DNA from 3 places in the Kluyvera fluvialis genome. Region 3 is predicted to be linked to each of the others. Evidence: predicted binding sites of a transcription regulator. Region 3 holds the regulator's gene; each other region holds the start of a gene.
What was found. Region 3 encodes Fur, which represses iron uptake genes when iron is present. Its sites were predicted from a motif close to ATAATAATGAGAACNACTATCAA; they were not measured.

Region 1 (6,277 bases), 720 kb from region 3:
CCTCGTTATTGACCGGCATCGCCAGGCTATTGAGCCGTAGCGTGCTGTTCTCACCATTCAACTGCGTGCTGGTGTGATGGCGCGTCACCGCCGCGCCCAGCAAAAAGCTGTGGCTGGCCGCCAGAGCATCACGCCCCAGGCGTAGATCGTTATGCGCAAAGTGATAGCTCTGGGCGTTTTCAAAACCAAACTTAACATGCTGGAGCTGTGCGTTATCGGCCACCGTCATGGTCAAGCGCGCGCCGGTAAAATGGCGCCACGCGTTCAGACTGACATACTGCTCAATCAGCATGGCTTGCGCGCCTTCGTCCAGTTGTAAATGGTGACGATAATGCGCGGTGTTCATTTCGTCCGTCTCCAGACCACGGGTAATATGCAGCAACAGCAACGGCCTGGCGGGACGTTGATGGCGTCCCACCTGAATATGGGTGACGCTGGTGGCGAGGCTTTCCGTCAGATGTAAGAACACCTCACCGCGAATAGCCTCCGGCAGCGACTGTCGTTGGTCGTCCACGCGCACCACAAAACCGCTGTCGGTAAGGTCGTCACTCAATTCTGCGACATACTGCCCGTCTACAAAGACTAACCGCCACGCATCGAGCGCCAGCGCGTGCGCATCACGTTCGGCAGCGCTCAGCGCAGGCAGTGCTGGTGCAACAAAGGTGCTCGCCAACAACTTGTCCAGCGGGGTGTATTTCCACTCTTCATCTTTGCGCGTTGGCAGCCCCAGGCACTGTAGCTGCTGGAGATGCTGCTGCGCCTGAGTGGACACCGACCCACCGCGCGACTGAAACAGCGTTTGCCATTGTTGTAACGCGCTATTGTTGTTCGCTAAGCCAGCCATAGCCCTGCTCCTCCAGTTGTTTCACCAGTGTGAAGTCACCGGATTTCACAATGCGCCCCTGGTAAAGCACATGCACCACGTCGGGCTTGATATAGTCCAGAATGCGTTGGTAGTGCGTCACAATAATGAACGCCCGCTTACCGTCGCGCAGTGAGTTCACGCCGTCGGCTACGATCTTCAACGCATCAATATCCAGCCCTGAGTCTGTTTCATCCAGTATGCACAGCGCCGGTTCCAGTACCGCCATCTGGAGAATATCGTTACGTTTTTTCTCACCGCCGGAAAAACCGACGTTGACCGAGCGGGTGAGCAAATCTGCGGGCATTTTGAGCAACTCAATTTTTTCTTCCATCAGATCCTGAAAATCAAAGCGATCCAACGGTTCCTGACCACGATGTGCTCGCACCGCATTCAGCGCGGTTTGCAGGAAAAATTGGTTACTGACGCCGGGAATTTCAACCGGATACTGGAAGGCCATAAAAATACCTTCGCCCGCGCGTTCTTCCGCTGACAGCGCCAGCAAGTCGTTGCCGTTAAAGCTCACCGCCCCGCCCGTGACGGTGTAATCCTCACGTCCGGCAAGCGTGGCAGAGAGCGTACTTTTACCGGAACCATTCGGCCCCATAATGGCGTGCACTTCACCAGGGCGAACTTCCAGATTCACGCCACGGAGGATGGCTTTATCGTCAACGGCAACCTGTAACTCTTTAATACTCAACATATTGTTCCCTTAATCTTTAACCGACGCTGTGTTCAAGGCTGATAGCCAGCAGTTTTTGTGCTTCCACGGCAAACTCCAGCGGTAGCTCAGAGAAAACATCCTTACAAAAACCGTTAACAATCATTGAAATAGCGTCATCCTCGCTGATACCGCGCTGTAGGCAGTAGAACAGCTGGTCTTCGCCAATCCGTGACGTTGTCGCTTCATGTTCCAGTTGGGCGCTGTTGTTGCGGCACTCGACGTAGGGGAATGTGTGCGCGCCGCAGTCCGGGCCAATCAACATGGAGTCACATTGGGTGTAATTACGGGCGTTGGTCGCCGTCGGCATGATTTTGACCAGCCCCCGGTAGCTGTTCTGGCTGTGCCCTGCGGAGATCCCTTTTGAGATAATGGTCGATTTGGTGTTTTTACCAATGTGGATCATCTTGGTGCCGGTATCGGCCTGCTGATGACCGCTGGTCAGCGCGACTGAGAAGAACTCGCCCACGGAGTTATCCCCGCGCAAAATACAGCTCGGGTATTTCCAGGTGATCGCCGAGCCGGTTTCCGACTGTGTCCAGGACATTTTGCTGTTTTCGCCTTCGCACAGCGCGCGCTTGGTGACAAAGTTGAGAATACCGCCGCTGTTGTTATCGCCGGGGAACCAGTTCTGTACGGTGGAGTATTTTACCTCCGCGTCTTTATGGATAATCACCTCAACAACCGCCGCATGTAGCTGGTAACTGTCGCGAACGGGCGCTGAACAGCCTTCAATATAGCTAACATAGCTGCCTTCATCGGCAATCAGGATGGTGCGTTCAAACTGACCGGTTTTTTCAGCATTAATGCGGAAATAGGTTGAAAGCTCCATCGGACAGCGCACACCTTTCGGGATATAAATAAATGTGCCGTCTGAGGCCACTGCGGCGTTAAGTGCGGCAAAGAAGTTGTCGTTTGCCGGAACTACCGTGCCGAGATAACGCTGTACCAGTTCAGAATGCTCGTGAATCGCTTCGCCAAAGGAGCAAAAGATGATGCCCTGCTCGGCCAGTTTTTCCCGATATGTTGTCGCCACCGACACCGAGTCAAAAATGGCGTCCACCGCCACTTCTTTACCTTCACGTACCGGCACACCGAGCTGATTAAATGCGGCTTCCACTTCATCCGTTAAAAAGCCGCCCGTTCCGGTTTGTTGTTGCGCCCCCGGCTGCGACGCGCAGGTGTCATCGCAATTACCACAAGATGGCGCCGAGTAATAGCTGTAGTCCTGATAGTTGAGCCTGTCGTAATGCGCCTTCAGCCAGTGTGGTTCTTCCATTTCTAGCCAGGCATTAAAAGCTTTAAGGCGAAACTCCAGCATCCATTCGGGTTCATTACGTCTGGCTGAAATTGCTCGCACCACCTCTTCGTTGATGCCTTTTGCCAGTTCGTCAGTTTGCAGACGGGTGAAAAAGCCCTCTTTATAGTTGAGCGGGCCGCCCGTCCAGCTTTGGACATCGTCAGTTGCGTCAGTATTACGCGTCATTATGTACCGCCTATACCCCGAAGCTTTCGCCGCAGCCACATTCGTTCTGCGCCTTCGGGTTATGATATTTAAATAGCTGATTCAGGCCTTCGCGCACGTAATCCACTTCCGTGCCGTCAAGAAACGGCATTGCGCGTAAAGGAACCCACAGCTTTGCGCCATCGGATTCAAACAACAGATCGTCTTTATCCGGCTCGCTGACCGCGTCCAGCACATAACCAAAGCCCGCACAGCCGGTTTGTTTCACCCCTAAGCGCACGCCCTGAATCCCCGGCTGCTGTTTTACCAGCTCCCGGATATGCGCCGCCGCAGGCGGTGTGAGCGTGACACCACGCCAGGTCACATCGTTAGGGTCAAAAGTTCCTGAATGCAAATCCATAGGTCTACCTCATAGTGGAGCCACAAAAGGGATAACGCTATGTTAGTGATAATGATTATCACTTCAACCCGTGCCGAGTGGGGGTATTCCCCTCTGCGCCCATCCGTCATGGCTTTTTATAAGCATAGACCCTGCCGCCAGCGGCGAGTGGGATAGATGAATTTTTACAATGCTTTGAAAAATAATGGATTTATTAAGAATGAAAGGTATCAGGGAAGAGAAAGATAAAGATGCATAGCCAATACCTATTTATTTGATAGTTTTTTGGCTGTTCTGTGAATCAAAGGGTTAGAGGGTTATCAAGAGGTTAGCAAAACCACCCGTAGCGATCCGTGCATACGTACCATTGGCGGTAGCCGTTTGTCGGATAAAGACGATTTAACGAGGCCTTCGACTCCGCTACCTTTTGTTACCTTTCTTGAATATTTGCCATGACAGTTATATTGTTTATGTTATGAATATGAAAGAGTTGGCGCAAAACGAACCACCATCATCATCGGTTTTGAGTTGTTTTGCGCTAATTTTTTACCCCATAAATCCAATATCAATGAAACCGATCGATTGCGAGATTTCGGTCGAAATGACCAATTAGCCCAAAAAACCTTATCAGTGAATCGTTACCATAAAGTCAAAAATGAGGTGAATGTATGTGGTGGTTTATTGGCATCCTTGCCGTCGTTTTTCTATTTGTGGTACTCGTTATCAGGTCGAAAATACAAGATGTTGACGATGATTATTAAGATTCAATCCTATCCGCGACAGCCATTTTTAGCTTACGCAGCTGACGCATGTAGCGAGTCATTAGTCAGCCCTCCTCCCGCGCGTTTTCTCAGGAAATAAGAGGAGCGGTAAGTGTCAACGGAGTCAACCTCTCCAAAAAACCCGCCGAAGCGGGTTTATTTCAACGGAAGTGGCGTTACCGTCAATGATCTTTAGCCAGTTCCTCGATACGTTGTTTCTGACTGTCTGTGGTTTTCGAGGCGGCATGAAGTAACGCATCAGTGCATGTACGCCCGGGCTTGCTGCATGATTTCGCTATTGTGTTTTTATTATCTTCGTAAACGACACGAATAGCCGCCTGGAATTTGTTGGTGATTTTATCCTCCAGCAGCATAGCGACGATATCTGCGCGTGTTTTCTTTGCCGAATCTTCAGTAAAAGTGCATTTCTTCAGCATCGGAGTGTGCATGATGTATTTATCCATCGAGCATAAGAAATCAATTTTTGACCCTTTCTCTAACTGAAGTATTTTCTCATCATCCCCATTGACATACAGAAAGACGTTTTGGAATTCATTATTCCCATCTACCTTAACATAAGCATCACCAGTAACGTTTTCACCGATTTCTGATGCAACAGACTTCACTCGAACCCGCTTGCCCTTAAGTTTTTTATTTGCCGCCAACTCGTTCTTTTCATACATCGCAAGCAGTTGAGATGCAGAGTAAGGGCCAACAACTGAAGCACCTATTGTGGAGTCACCGCCTCTCATAAATGTGGCATACTCGTTGTCTGCTATTGATTCAACCAGATTGATATAATTAGGATCTTTTACGGTGGATTCATCTGCCAATACTGAATGCGAAACGACGGCGACAAGTAACATCGCGAAAGTTCTCTTCTTCATCCACTTACATCCTATTGCCGTTAAATGAGCACACCTGCAAGGTGTATTTTATAATCTGATGCTACCATAGAGAACAGTTGTAATGAACTGTTCAGTATTAACCTGGTAGCCAAATCAGAGCACCGTTATCCCATTGCGGGTGTCGTCTGTATAACTGCTGAAAAATTAGGAAGATATAATCATCATCATAAAATAAGGATATTTTCTCAAATTCAACATGAGATATGTTTATTCAACTGGTAAAATATAAAAAATCATTGTAAAAATTGCACATCAAAGGCTTCACCATTGTGTTACACAAAAAAAACTTCATTGCTACTAGTGTTATCACCGTTCTCACAACCACCCTCTTTGTATCGATTTTGGCCGATGAAGTAAAACAGCTACACAACTACTTAAAGTATATTGTCGAAAACGGCAAATCGGCGTTATCTTTTGAGGAGTACCTCAATAAGAAAACGGCATTCACTTTATCGAAAAATTTTTCAGCGCAGGATTCACAAAATAAAGATAACGATACTCAGGATATCTGCGCCAATGTTGAAAAAATCGGTGATATTTCAGGCATTAACCTGACGAACAAAAATTTTCACGGCATTGACGGTACGTTGCAAACACGAAATGCAGACTGTCAGACCTGGAGTCGTGATTTCCCGGCATTAGCAGATATCAATCACGTTAGATTAAAAAGAGAAGGCGAATACAGCTTTTCAAACTACACTGGCTATCGGTTCGATGAGATCAAATATTATATTGATCTTGCTAACAATTACATCTATATCAATAAGCCAGTCAATTCCGGCCACTACACTTTTAATAACTGGTTAGTAGACAATGGCCACACTATCGACATCTCAAAGAGCGCCCAATCGATAAAAATAGAATACTCTGCGCTTACCGATCTTTTTTCAGGTAATAGTATCACCTCGCGTATCTACGAAGATGGATACACTCAGAAAAAAATCATCAGTATGCTTACCCCTGTTTTTAACAATGGTAACCTGAAAGGTATTTTTATCACTAATATCGGCATTGAGAGCCTTGCAAAATCATTCTATACCGTTGACCGTCCCTATTTATGGGAATTTCTCAATATCTATGTGACAGATAACAACACAGGTGCAGAGATTGCATTCCATAAATCAAAATCCCCTTCACCATTCACCTTAGATTACGAAGAAGAAGCGACCAAGTACTACACC
Region 2 (6,277 bases), 1.4 Mb from region 3:
CGTGAGGCGATTTTTTCTACCGCATTAGGATTTGCGATTGCCCTCCCGCACTGCAAATCAGCGGCGGTCGCGCATAGCTGCGTGTCGGTGATGCGTTTGAGTGAGCCGCTGGCGTGGAGCGACGAGGTGGATGTCTCGCTGGTTATCATGCTGACGGTGAGTGAGCAGGAGAAGGGCGATCATATGAAAATCTTCTCCCGCCTGGCGCGTAAGTTGATGCATGTGGCGTTCCGTGAGCAGTTGCTCGGCAGTACGTCGCCGCAGGATGTCGCCGCACATCTGGCGCAGGAAATGGCGGGATAAATTATGGTACAGAATCCTCGCCGGGCGTTCATTTTGCTGTCGGCTGTCTTTTTTTACTGGGGCGTTCTGACGGCCATTAATAGCGCCACTATCCCCTTTTTCCGGCAAGTTTTTTCGCTTTCATGGCGAGACTCGATGTTGGTCAATGTGGCGTTTTATCTCGCACCGTTTGTGGTTTGTTTACCGTGTTCGAGCTGGATGGTGCGTTTCGGGTATCGCCGTGCGCTCTTACTGGCGTTGATACTCGCCGCAAGTGGGGCGGTGGTGATTGCCGTATCGCTCTGGCTGGTGTCATTTGCGGGTTGCCTGGTGGGGATTTTCATTGTGGCAATGGGGGTTGCGGCGATGCAGGTGGTCGCAAACCCTTATGTCAATCGGCTTGGCGAGGCGCAAAGTGCGGCAGGGCGCCTCAGTCTGGCGTCGTCCATCAACTCCTTCGGGGCGGCGCTAGCGCCTATCGTTTTGGCGGTTGTTCTGGCTGGCTCTGTCATCTCAGTTCCCGGGATGTACCTCGGTTTGATGCTGGTGGGGAGCGTGCTGCTTGCCGCGTTATACCGTGTTGCTATGGCTGATTTTCGTGACGTGCACGAGAATATTTTCTCTGCGATTCGTGTGCTCAGGGGCTATGCGCAGTTTCGTACTGGGGTGAGTGGCATTCTTGTTTACGTTGGTGTTGAAGTCAGCATGGGGACGACGGCTCTCAGCTATCTTCACGACCCGTCTTTGGGCGGGTTTACGCTTGCACAAGCGACCTCCTTTATTGCGTTGTACTGGGGCGGTGCATTAGCTGGTCGGTTTTTGTATGGCTTGCTGGCTCACTGTTGCCGACCTCCGTTGTTGTTTTGCCTGTGTTCTTCGGGAGCGGTACTACTCACAGTTGCCGCGATAGTTTTCGCTAACCGTTTTGGCGGCTATTGCCTGCTGGCTACGGGGCTCATGAATTCGGTGATGTACCCCATTATTTTCTCTCGCACGCTCTGCGGCCTTGATCGCTATGCGGCATCCATTTCTGCTTGCTTGATTATGGCGGGCATTGGCGGCGGAGTGCTGCCCTTTATCCAGGGGATGGTTATCGATGCTGTGGGTCTGCGTTTAAGCTTTTGGGTGTTGGTTATCGGCTATCTGTTTTTATTGCTGAATGGGCTTAAGCCATACGCTCGAACGTGAGTAACGCCATTAATTTAATCTTCGGGGGTATTTAACTGCGAAGTCGGGATGACGCCAGCACAATGGCGTCATCGTCGTCGGGGGTTGTGTCGTTAGCTTGCCATGCCGAGGCCAACAATATTGGCAGCGATGATAATCACAACGCAGCCCAGAATCAGCGTATTAACCGGGCGGCGGCCTGCGTTTTTCCACTCTTTCAGTACCAGCCCAACCAGCCCACCGCACAGGACATAGAAACTCATGTGCAGCATCCAACTGATGTAGTCATACTGCGCCGGAATTTTAGCGTGACCCCAGGCGTAGAAAAAGAACTGGAGATACCACATTAACCCGCCTAATGCGGAAAGCAGAATATTGCTGATGATGAGCGGTTTTGCCAGCGAGAAGTCAGCTTTTACCGACAAAGTTTTGATTTTTGCCAGGCGGAAAAAACAGAAGCCGAGGTTGATCAACGCCCCGCCGCCCATGATAACTACATAGCTTGGTAGCGCGACATAAAGTGGATCGACGCCGAGGGCAGCCGCCGCTTCATGCATCGGTTTGGCGGCGCTCATGGCAAAAGACATACCTGCCGAAAAAATGCCGCACATCACGGCGAGCACTAACCCTTTTTTAAGATTAAAGTCCTCGGCTTTGATGCCCATACTGCGTTCTTTAAGCTGCCCAGCGCGGGTCACAATGCCAACGCCAATCAGCGCCACCAGAACCCCCAGCAGCGTCATGCGACCGCCTTCGGTATTGATGAGCACATCAAAACTGCCGTTCAGAACTGGCGTCATCAATGTGCCGACAATGAGCGTAATCCCGATGGCAATCCCAATGCCCATCGACATGCCGAGATAGCGCATCGTCAGCCCGTAGTTGATATTGCCAATCCCCCACATGGCGCCAAACAGAAAGACGGGCATCAGCGTGGAAGCGCTAAAAGCGCTGTAATAGCCCCAAAAATTGGGAAGCAGCAGGGCGCTGATAGTCCAGGGGAGGATAAGCCAGGAAACCGTGCCCCCAACGGACCACATCGTTTCCCAGGACCAATGTTTCACTTTCTTGAACGGGGCATAGAAACAGGCTGCACTGGCCGCGCCTATCAAATGCCAGAAAATACCCATCGTAATCGCATTATTCATTATATTTCCCTTAACGGTTTATTGTCGGCAATGCTGTTCGCCAACCCGTGCAGCTTAAAAAGTATGCGATTCAATAACCTTCCGTTAATTGCCACGACGAATTAAGCGCTGACCATCAGAGGGATATCTTTACGAGGGGCTTCACATTTTGAGGACATGCGGATGTAAAGCGACGGTTTTGCCTGTTGCAGCAATAGGCAGACCATTTTGGCGAATTAACGCCGTGATATCAGATACATAACCAGGAGTTATAACCTTATAAAAACTACGGCATTGATAATCATTTTCAATATCATTTAATTAACTATAATGAACCAACTGATTACGCGGCGTTAACAGGTTTGCCGCCCGACAATAATGGAGATGATTATGAGCTATACCCTGCCATCCCTGCCTTATGCGTACGATGCCCTGGAACCGCACTTCGACAAACAAACGATGGAAATCCATCACAGCAAACACCACCAGGCTTACGTGAACAACGCAAATGCAGCGCTGGAAAGCCTGCCGGAGTTCGCTTCTCTGTCTGCAGAAGAGCTGATCGCTAAACTGGATCAACTACCGGCTGACAAAAAAACCGTTCTGCGTAACAACGCAGGGGGTCACGCAAACCACAGCTTCTTCTGGAAAGGCCTGAAAAAAGGCACGACTCTTCAGGGCGACCTGAAAGCGGCTATCGAGCGTGATTTCGGTTCCGTTGATAACTTCAAAGCTGAATTCGAAAAAGCAGCAGCAACCCGCTTTGGCTCCGGCTGGGCGTGGCTGGTGCTGAAAGGCGACAAACTGGCGGTTGTTTCTACCGCTAACCAGGACTCCCCGCTGATGGGTGAAGCCGTTTCTGGCGCGTCCGGTTTCCCAATCGTCGGTCTGGACGTCTGGGAACACGCCTACTACCTGAAATTCCAAAACCGCCGCCCAGACTACATCAAAGAGTTCTGGAACGTGGTGAACTGGGACGAAGCCGCAGCGCGTTTCGCCGCTAAAAAATAAAGTTGCATTGCACGTCCTGAGAAGCGAGTCTGATGACTCGCTTTTTTTGTATCCGCGTAAGGAGCAGCAGATGCATTATCCGGTTGACGTGTTTATTGGCAAAATTCGCGACTATGACGGCAGTCGCCCAAGCGCTATCGGCAAAATACAGATAGACGGTGAGCTGGAGCTTACCGAGCTGGGGCTGCTGGGCGATGAACAGGCAGAGAAAAAAATCCACGGCGGCCCAGACCGCGCGCTCTGCCATTTTCCTCGCGAACATTACGCTGAATTAATTCGAGATTTCCCCGAGCAAGCGTCGCTATTTTATCCCCCGGCGTTTGGTGAAAACCTATCGACGGAAGGTATGACCGAGCACACGGTGTTTATCGGCGATATTTACCGTTGGGGTGAGACGCTTATTCAGGTGACTCAGCCACGCTCCCCGTGCTTTAAGCTAAATTTTCACTTTGCTATCAGTGATATGGCGTCGTTGATGCAGGAAAGCGGCAAGGTCGGTTGGTTGTACCGCGTGATTGCGCCGGGCAAAGTGTCCAGCGATGCGCCGCTGGAATTAGCGTCGCGCCTGAGCGATGTGTCGGTGTATGACGCGGCGGCGATTGCCTGGCATACGCCGTTTGATGACGACCAGTATCACCGGCTGCTGAGTGCGGCTGGGTTGTCGGTGAGCTGGAGTCGGACGATGCAAAAACGCCGTCTGAGCGGCAAAATCGAAGATAACCGCCGACGGCTATGGGGCGATAAAGCGCCGAAATAAGATAAAAAATCGGCCTGCTGATGCAGGCCGATGTGTTTTAGGTTCGCTTGTACAGTGGTAGCCACAGCGTCAGGCGTAGACCGCCGAGCGGGCTGTCGTCGGCTTTCACCCAACCACGGTGCTGTTGCATGGCGCTTTCGACAATGGCCAGCCCCAATCCCGTGCCGCCTGATTCGCGGTCGCGCGCCTCATCGGTACGATAGAACGGACGGAAAATCTGCTCTCTGTCTTCTGGGCTAACGCCTGGGCCATCGTCGTCAACGTGCACGGTGACGCCGTCTTTATCAACGGAGAAACTAACGGCAATTTTGGTGTGCGAGTAGCGCAGGGCGTTACGCACGATGTTTTCCAGCGCGCTTTCTAACGCGTTCGGGTTACCGTAAAGCGGCCACGGCCCAGGCGGGTAGTCTACGCTGAACGATTTACCCATCTGCTCGGCTTCGAATGCGGCGTTATCCAGCACCTCGCCCCACAGTTGGTTGGCCTTCAACGTTTCGCTAACCAGCGCACTTTTTTGCTGATTTCTCGACATCACCAGCATGTCGTTGATCATGCTATCCAGACGCTGCGCTTCGGTTTCGATGCGCTCCAGTTCTTTGCTTTCACCACTACGACGACGCAGCAGGGCGGTTCCGAGCTGCAAACGCGTGAGCGGTGTGCGCAGTTCGTGAGAGATATCCGAGAGCAGACGCTGCTGCGAGGACATCATGCGCTCCAGCGCCATTACCATCTGGTTAAAGCTGGCTCCTGCGGCTAAAAATTCCTGCGGCCCGGCTTCCAGTTCTGGGTGCTGGCGCAGGTTCCCCTGTGCCACTTCATCCGCCGCGTTTTTCAGCTTACGCGCCGGTTTCGCCAGGCTCCACGCCAGCCATAACAGCAACGGCGCACTCACTAGCATGGTCACTATCAACAACAATAGCGGCCTATCGAACAGCAGGTTGATAAAGTCGGACTGCGAGCTGCTGGCTGGACGGATCAGGTATAACTGGTAGTTATCTTCACCGTCACGAATCGAAAATGGCCCGACTAATTCGACGCGCCCGTATTTTTTCTTTTGCGGGTGATCGGCGTTGTCCGACTGCCCGATAAAGTTACGGATAATCTGCATCTCGTTGCGTTCAGCACCGATTACGCGGCCTTCACTGGTGACCAGCAACAGGCGCTGGCCCGGTGGAGCCCATTTATCAATCGCGCGGAACAGCCGACGCCACCACATCAAATCGTTGGGGGGATCGTTGGCCAGCTCTTCTTCAACGTGCTGCTCAATCATAAGCCCCTGGCGCTGCTCACTTTCCAGCAATTCCGTCATCTGGCGTGAGTCGAGCTTAGGGAGCATCAAAACCAGCATAAGCACCAACGCCAGGGTTAACCAAAAAATGGCGAAGATGCGAGCGGTTAAACTTCCAATCATGAAGCGGAAACCATCAAATAGCCGCGTCCACGCAGGGTTTTAAACCACGGGTGGCCGTCTTTGCGCTCTGGCAGCTTACGGCGCAGGTTGGAAATATGCATATCGATAGCGCGGTCGAACGGCGTTAAGCGTTTACCCAGCACTTCCTGGCTTAAATGCTCGCGCGAAACCACCTGACCCAGGTGCTGAGCCAGCAAATAAAGCAGGGTAAATTCCGTACCCGTCAGTTCCAGCGTTTGCCCATCGAAGCTCGCTTCCTGGCGGCCTGGATTCAGGCTCAGGGCATCCACTTCGACCGTTGGCGAACCCGCATCGCTACTTTGCTGCTGCTCGCTCCAGTGTGAACGGCGCAAAATAGCGCGAATACGCGCGACCAGTTCGCGGTCGTTAAACGGCTTAGGTAAATAGTCATCTGCGCCCAGTTCGAGGCCCAGAACGCGATCCAGTTCGCTACCGCGAGCGGTTAACATAATGACGGGAGTCTGGTGTGTTTGGCGTAACTCTTTAAGCGTGTCGATTCCG
Region 3 (6,277 bases):
TGAAGCCATTGTTTTCCTGCACAATGACATCCACACCGTTTGCGGCTAATACTTCAAGAACGGAGATAAACGCGGGTTCAGAGAGCGCATGGGTATCTTTCCCGACGTAACATGGGCCGGTAATGCCATTTTTCGCGCGCTCTTCAGCAATCGCCTGAGCAATCGCTAAAATGTGCTGTTCGTTAAAGCTATGACGACCAGCGCTGCCACGGTGACCGGATGTCCCGAACTTCACCGCATGTTCCGCGTTGCCTACTTCCGGTTGCAGCACATAATACTGCGAGGTCAGTTGAGCGACGTTTATCAAATCACTCTGCTGTGCGGGTTGCCCCGCACGGGTATGGATTGCCATTGCCTTGTCCTTTTATGCAAGGGTTAGATGGTGCCGCAAACCTTTTCAATCAATTCCGCCGGGAATTGCATTGACTGCATGATGTGTTCAACCATGCTGCATTTACGACCCGTATTGGTGTTCGTAATAACCCAGTATGGCGTATCCGGTACCTGTTTTGGTTTTGTCTGGTTACCGTTTTTCAGCAGCGTCTGCTCATCAGCGGCAAAATAGACGCGGGTACGCCCATGGAGGGATTCGGTAGCTTCTGCGAATGCGTTGTTATCCAGAGAGTACAGCGTGGTCAACACCAGCATAAAACGGTTCACCGCTCTTTTTTGCTCTGCGTATTCATCGGAGAGCAGCAGTTCGCGCATGGCACGGACTTTGTCTTTCGTGGTTTTTACCGATTTAACCTCAGCAACGGGGGTAGCAGCTGGCGCGGGAGCGGGTTCTGCTTTGACGACCGGCGCAGCAGCCACTGCCGGCTGTGCGGTGGCGGAGAATTTCAGCATACGCCGTAAAATGTCGGACGCGCTCTCACCGATGTGCAGAGTGTGGGCCGCAATATAGCGATAGAGCTCGTCATCAACTTCGATCGTTTTCATCTTAATCCGGTGCGATAATTTTTTCTGAATACAATTTGCTGGGATTATAAAGTCAAAACCCAACAGCGGGTAGCGCCAAACCAGGAAGACAGCAAAATTCGGATGAGTTCCTCTCTTGCCCCTGAGCGTTAGAATGTCCAACATGATACCCTAACCCGACAACGCGAAAAAAAGAACTTTGCTATGAAATTGAATGTCCGAGCGCAATCTGCACAAAACCTGCACAATAATTCCCCCATCCTTCTTGTCCACGGTCTGTTCGGCAGTCTGGACAACCTCGGGATCCTGGCGCGAGACCTGGTTGCCGACCACGATATCCTTCAGGTTGATATGCGCAACCACGGGCTGTCGCCACGTTCCGATGAAATGAACTACCCCGCGATGGCACAGGATCTTCTCGACACTCTCGACGCCCATCATATTGAGAAAGCCACGGTCATTGGTCACTCGATGGGGGGCAAAGCGGTCATGGCGCTGACGGCGCTAGCGCCAGAACGTATCGACCACCTGGTGGCAATTGATATCGCCCCGGTGGATTATCACGTTCGCCGCCACGATGAGATTTTCGCCGCGATAAATGCGGTTACCCAGGCCGAGGTGGTGACCCGCCATCAGGCCGCCGCCGTGATGCGCGAGCATCTGGCCGAAGAAGGGGTAATTCAATTTCTGCTGAAGTCGTTTGTTGACGGAGCCTGGCGTTTCAATGTGCCGGTGCTGTGGGAGCAATACCCGCATATCGTCGGCTGGCAGACTATCCCGGCCTGGGATCACCCAGCGCTGTTTATTCCCGGCGGCAATTCGCCATATGTCACTGAAGCCTATCGTGCTGACCTGCTGGCGCAATTCCCGCAGGCGAAAGCGCACGTGATTGCCGGTGCGGGCCACTGGGTCCACGCCGAAAAACCGGATGCGGTGCTGCGCGCTATCCGTCGCCACCTCGCAGAGTGATTAAAAATGCATCGACCGCGCACCAGAATGACCGTGGTCGTTGGCGCGCGGGTTCCACTGATGTATGATTGCGCGCTGTCTGCGCTGGGCATTGCCCGGTAGCTTGTTTCCCCGAAGTCACTCAGAACCATGGCAAAAGAACAAACGGACCGTACGACATTAGATTTGTTCGCAAATGAGCGTCGGCCGGGAAGACCCAAAACCAATCCGCTTTCGCGCGATGAACAGCTTCGCATTAATAAGCGCAATCAGTTGAAACGCGACAAAGTGCGCGGCCTGAAGCGCGTAGAGCTGAAGCTGAACAACGATGCCGTTGATGCGCTCAACGAGCTGGCGACTGCCCGTGACATGAGCCGTAGTGAACTTATCGAAGAAATTCTGATGAGCCAACTGGCCCTGCTGCACGGACAGGGGAAAGTCTAAAAAATCCCCCAAAACACACTTTCATGTTGCAGAGTGTGCAGTACGGCACAATAGCTGTTTCCGCACGCTTCTCTGTTCTGCTATTATTGCCCTTATCTGTGGGCAATAAGCCACCACCATATCATTAAGTTTCAAGAGGTTATTTTACTCATGGCAATCGTTGGCATCTTCTTTGGTAGCGACACCGGTAATACCGAAAATATCGCAAAAATGATTCAAAAACAGCTTGGTAAAGATGTCGCTGACGTCCACGACATTGCCAAGAGCAGCAAAGAAGACCTGGCTGCATACGATATCCTGCTGCTGGGCATCCCGACCTGGTACTACGGCGAAGCACAGTGTGACTGGGATGACTTCTTCCCAACGCTGGAAGAGATTGATTTCAATGGCAAACTGGTTGCGCTGTTCGGCTGTGGCGACCAGGAAGATTACGCAGAATACTTCTGCGACGCGCTGGGGACTATTCGCGATATTATCGAACCACGCGGCGCGGCTATCGTTGGTCACTGGCCAACGGCGGGCTACCACTTCGAAGCGTCTAAAGGCCTGGCCGATGACGACCACTTCGTCGGTCTGGCGATTGATGAAGACCGTCAGCCAGAACTGACCGCTGAGCGCGTTGAAAAATGGGTTAAGCAGGTTGCAGAAGAGCTGCACCTCGACGAAATCAAAAACGCCTGATGATAATGAGGTGTGATTATTAAATCACACCTCATTAATAGGTAAAAGCAATCAAAATAATAGATACAATTTTTTAACTTTTTAACACTTACCTGTACAATGTCCTCTGGTTTAGAACTTATCCGATATAGGTTCTGCGCGCAGGTTCATCGCTTAATTTGTCGGTGAAGCCTCGTTTTTGAAAGCTTCGTTTACCCGAATCTTGCTGTTTTCATTTTGATAGGGTCATTCTATAATGAGACGCATTAAACCGGGTGCATTCTCTGTGATACTTTCGCTGATGGAAGTTAATCGTTTAGCAACAGGACAGATTCCGCATGACTGACAATAACACCGCACTAAAGAAGGCTGGCCTGAAAGTCACACTTCCACGGTTGAAAATTCTGGAAGTCCTTCAGGAACCGGATAATCACCATGTCAGCGCGGAAGACTTATACAAACGCCTGATCGACATGGGTGAAGAGATTGGTTTAGCCACGGTTTACCGTGTTCTTAACCAGTTTGATGACGCCGGTATCGTAACGCGCCACAATTTCGAAGGTGGCAAATCTGTTTTCGAACTGACTCAACAGCACCACCATGATCACCTGATCTGCCTCGACTGCGGCAAAGTTATCGAGTTCAGCGATGATTCCATCGAAGCTCGCCAGCGTGAAATCTCGGCGAAGCACGGCATTCGCTTAACCAACCACAGTCTTTATCTTTACGGTCACTGCGCAGAAGGCGATTGCCGTGAAGATGAAAATGCCCACGAAAGTACCGAGAAATAATCTCTCGTCTTCCGTTAAAAGCCAGCCATTGTGTGCTGGCTTTTTTATTTCCTGTTATCGTGCCCCTTCCCTGCCACTGGCACGTCCTGACTTTGTTGCCCGACCAGGCGCGGTAAAATGCCTCGATAACGTGAAGCCATAAAAAAGCCGGAGTCACTCTCGCGGCTCCGGCCTTGAAGAAGAAAAGAGGTTTATTTAACTGGGTTATTACTGCGAATTTCCTGCCAGATTTTATCGCAACGCTTAGCAACCGCTTCGTCGTTACCGGTTTTTCTGGCCTGAATGCACTGTTGGTAATCCAGTACGCGCACACTTTCCTGGCTTGCGAACTGCTCGTGCGCTTTTTCCTGACGCAGCACGTTTAACACGCTCTGGCAGGCTTCAATTTTGTCCGGGTTACCCTGGGCGGTATTGATACAAGCGCTGTAGGCATCTCTCAGCTTGCTGTCTTCTTTCGGGGCTGGTGACTGCGCGCAGGCGGCAAGCCCGGCAGCCATTAAGGCAACAATAATCAGTTTTTTCATACCATGAGCCTCTTCGCTACGGCAGGGGAACCCCCTGCCGTGTCATGCATCAGAAAATAGTGAATGGTGCGATAACCATGAATTTCACGTCACGCTCATCCTGGAAGATGTTGCCGTAACCACCGCCCCAGCTTGGGATGTCAGAGTGGTTGTCGTACTGAGTGAAGTGCAGTTTGAAGAGAGTGCCCTTCGCACGGCCTTCCTGTACGGTGTACATTGCATCCAGGCTGTATGCTGATTCTCTGATGGTGTTGTTTTTGTCGTAGTACGCATCTGGGTTGATCTGCCAGGTTGCTGGCTTCGCATCCCATGCATAGACGTAGGACGCACCCACTGCCCAGCCAGGAAGATCCCAGTTTTTCAGGTCGTACATGCCGCCGAAGAAGACTGCTTTTTCGCCGTTGGCGTTGAAGTCAGAGCGGTTATCCCACCAGATATCCAGACGACCGTTAGACGATGCATAGGTTGGGGTCATACGTTGCAGGAAGTAACCCTGCTGACCATCGGCCTTAACCCAAGTCCCTTCCAGGCGGAAATCGAACACCTCTTTCAGTTTGTAGCCGAAGGTTAACGCTTGCAGCCATGCAGTGCCGTCGTAAATGTCGTTGGTGCTATGGTCGTTAACTTTATCGCGAGTACCGTAGAACTGATAGCTGGTGGTCAGCGGGCCGCCAGGGATATCAAATTTGTAGCTGGCTTTGGCGAAGTACTGGTCAACATAGCCTTCTGCCTGACCAAATGCGGCTTCCAGCACCAGGTCATTTTTGAAATCGTATTTCGCACCGATAGAGTGCAGATAATCAACTTTGGTCTTCTTATCGTTCTGATAGAAGTTGTCCATCTCCAGGTGCCAAGGAGCCTTGTACTCGTTGGTCCACATGTAGGAGAAGCTCAGCGCGCCGTTGTCGCCGTAGTCAAAATTCGCGCCAGCTTCAGCACCCTGATAAGTACCCGGCATAAAGCTCCAGTGCGGAGCTAACAGGGTTTGACCGGTTGGCTGAATATAACCTGCACGTGCCCAGGTTGGGCCGAGTTTGAATTTAGCAGCCGCTTTATACAGGCTGATCCCGCTCTTATCGCCGCTGTAGTCTTCGCTGTAACCTTTGTTTTTGGAAGAGAACGCGATTTCGTTCGGGTGACCACTGCCGTTATCTTCCGCCATTTCGATAGCGGTAAACGCAGCGATATCAAAACCGAACATATCGGCAGCATAGCCAGACTGGAAGTCGAGGTTGGCGTTCCAGGTGGAGTGTGAAAGGTTAGTTTTATATTTATCGTGATCGGTAACATCTTTACGGTCACGCTCACGCTGCCAGTAATAGATGCCGCCGGTTAAGGTTGAATCATCAATGAATCCCGCCGCTTGGGCTTCTGGAGCCATTGCAAAGCCTGACAGTGCTGTCACACCGGCGATAGCCAGCGCCAGCGTACTACGTTTGCCACTAAACGTACGCATAGGTTAATCCTCTTTGACTTTAAAAATGCCGCTGCAAAGCAGAAGCAAAAAAATATGAACTCATAAAAAATAAAATTGTCCTTCACTGCCCACACAGACTATTTTTCGCGACGCGAATTATCAATCCTTTTCCGCAACAAGAGTGCAGGATTATGACAAGGCGCACATAATTGATTTCTATTTGTAACGGAATGCGTTATTAACATTTCTCTATGCCAGCCCTTGTCTGACCTAGATGAAATGTTAATGAGAGCGTTTACACCGTAATTTTGTGACTGAGCACATAAAAGATACGAGTGTGTCGTAGAGGCAGGATATTAAGATTAATTCGCATCGCGAAACTACGAACGGCAGAGTATTAACACGAAAGATAAAAAAACGCCGCATAAGCGGCGTTTTTTTATCAGCGGTATTATTGCGCGGGAATTAACCCACCCAAGTATCACGCAAACCAACGGTGCGGTTAAAGACAAAGTGGTCTGCGGTGCTGTAGCGGCTATCGAGGCAGAAGTAACCCTCACGCTCGAACTGATACG

Region 1: a site for Fur is predicted at 3,488-3,510, ahead of sufA (Fe-S cluster assembly scaffold SufA). Genes of this name have one in related genera too.
Region 2: a site for Fur is predicted at 2,871-2,893, ahead of sodA (superoxide dismutase [Mn]). Genes of this name have one in related genera too.

The regions. Positions count from the first base shown of each region.
Region 1 covers NZ_AP046142.1:2,709,224-2,715,500, forward strand. Annotated here, with positions in the region: gene sufD (Fe-S cluster assembly protein SufD) at 1-844, opposite strand, end outside; gene sufC (Fe-S cluster assembly ATPase SufC) at 819-1,565, opposite strand; gene sufB (Fe-S cluster assembly protein SufB) at 1,582-3,069, opposite strand; gene sufA (Fe-S cluster assembly scaffold SufA) at 3,080-3,448, opposite strand; gene AC6I4B_RS12870 (OB-fold protein) at 4,371-5,075, opposite strand; gene dgcJ (diguanylate cyclase DgcJ) at 5,366-6,277, shown strand, end outside.
Region 2 covers NZ_AP046142.1:4,827,846-4,834,122, reverse strand. Annotated here, with positions in the region: gene ptsP (phosphoenolpyruvate--protein phosphotransferase) at 1-303, shown strand, start outside; gene AC6I4B_RS22810 (MFS transporter) at 307-1,470, shown strand; gene rhaT (L-rhamnose/proton symporter RhaT) at 1,563-2,597, opposite strand; gene sodA (superoxide dismutase [Mn]) at 2,967-3,587, shown strand; gene yiiM (6-hydroxyaminopurine reductase) at 3,595-4,344, shown strand; gene cpxA (envelope stress sensor histidine kinase CpxA) at 4,382-5,755, opposite strand; gene cpxR (envelope stress response regulator transcription factor CpxR) at 5,752-6,277, opposite strand, start outside.
Region 3 covers NZ_AP046142.1:3,429,975-3,436,251, forward strand. Annotated here, with positions in the region: gene pgm (phosphoglucomutase (alpha-D-glucose-1,6-bisphosphate-dependent)) at 1-352, opposite strand, end outside; gene seqA (replication initiation negative regulator SeqA) at 376-939, opposite strand; gene ybfF (esterase) at 1,123-1,887, shown strand; gene ybfE (LexA regulated protein) at 2,017-2,310, shown strand; gene fldA (flavodoxin FldA) at 2,461-2,991, shown strand; gene fur (ferric iron uptake transcriptional regulator) at 3,309-3,761, shown strand; gene AC6I4B_RS16200 (ChiQ/YbfN family lipoprotein) at 3,953-4,285, opposite strand; gene chiP (chitoporin ChiP) at 4,335-5,741, opposite strand; gene glnS (glutamine--tRNA ligase) at 6,168-6,277, opposite strand, start outside.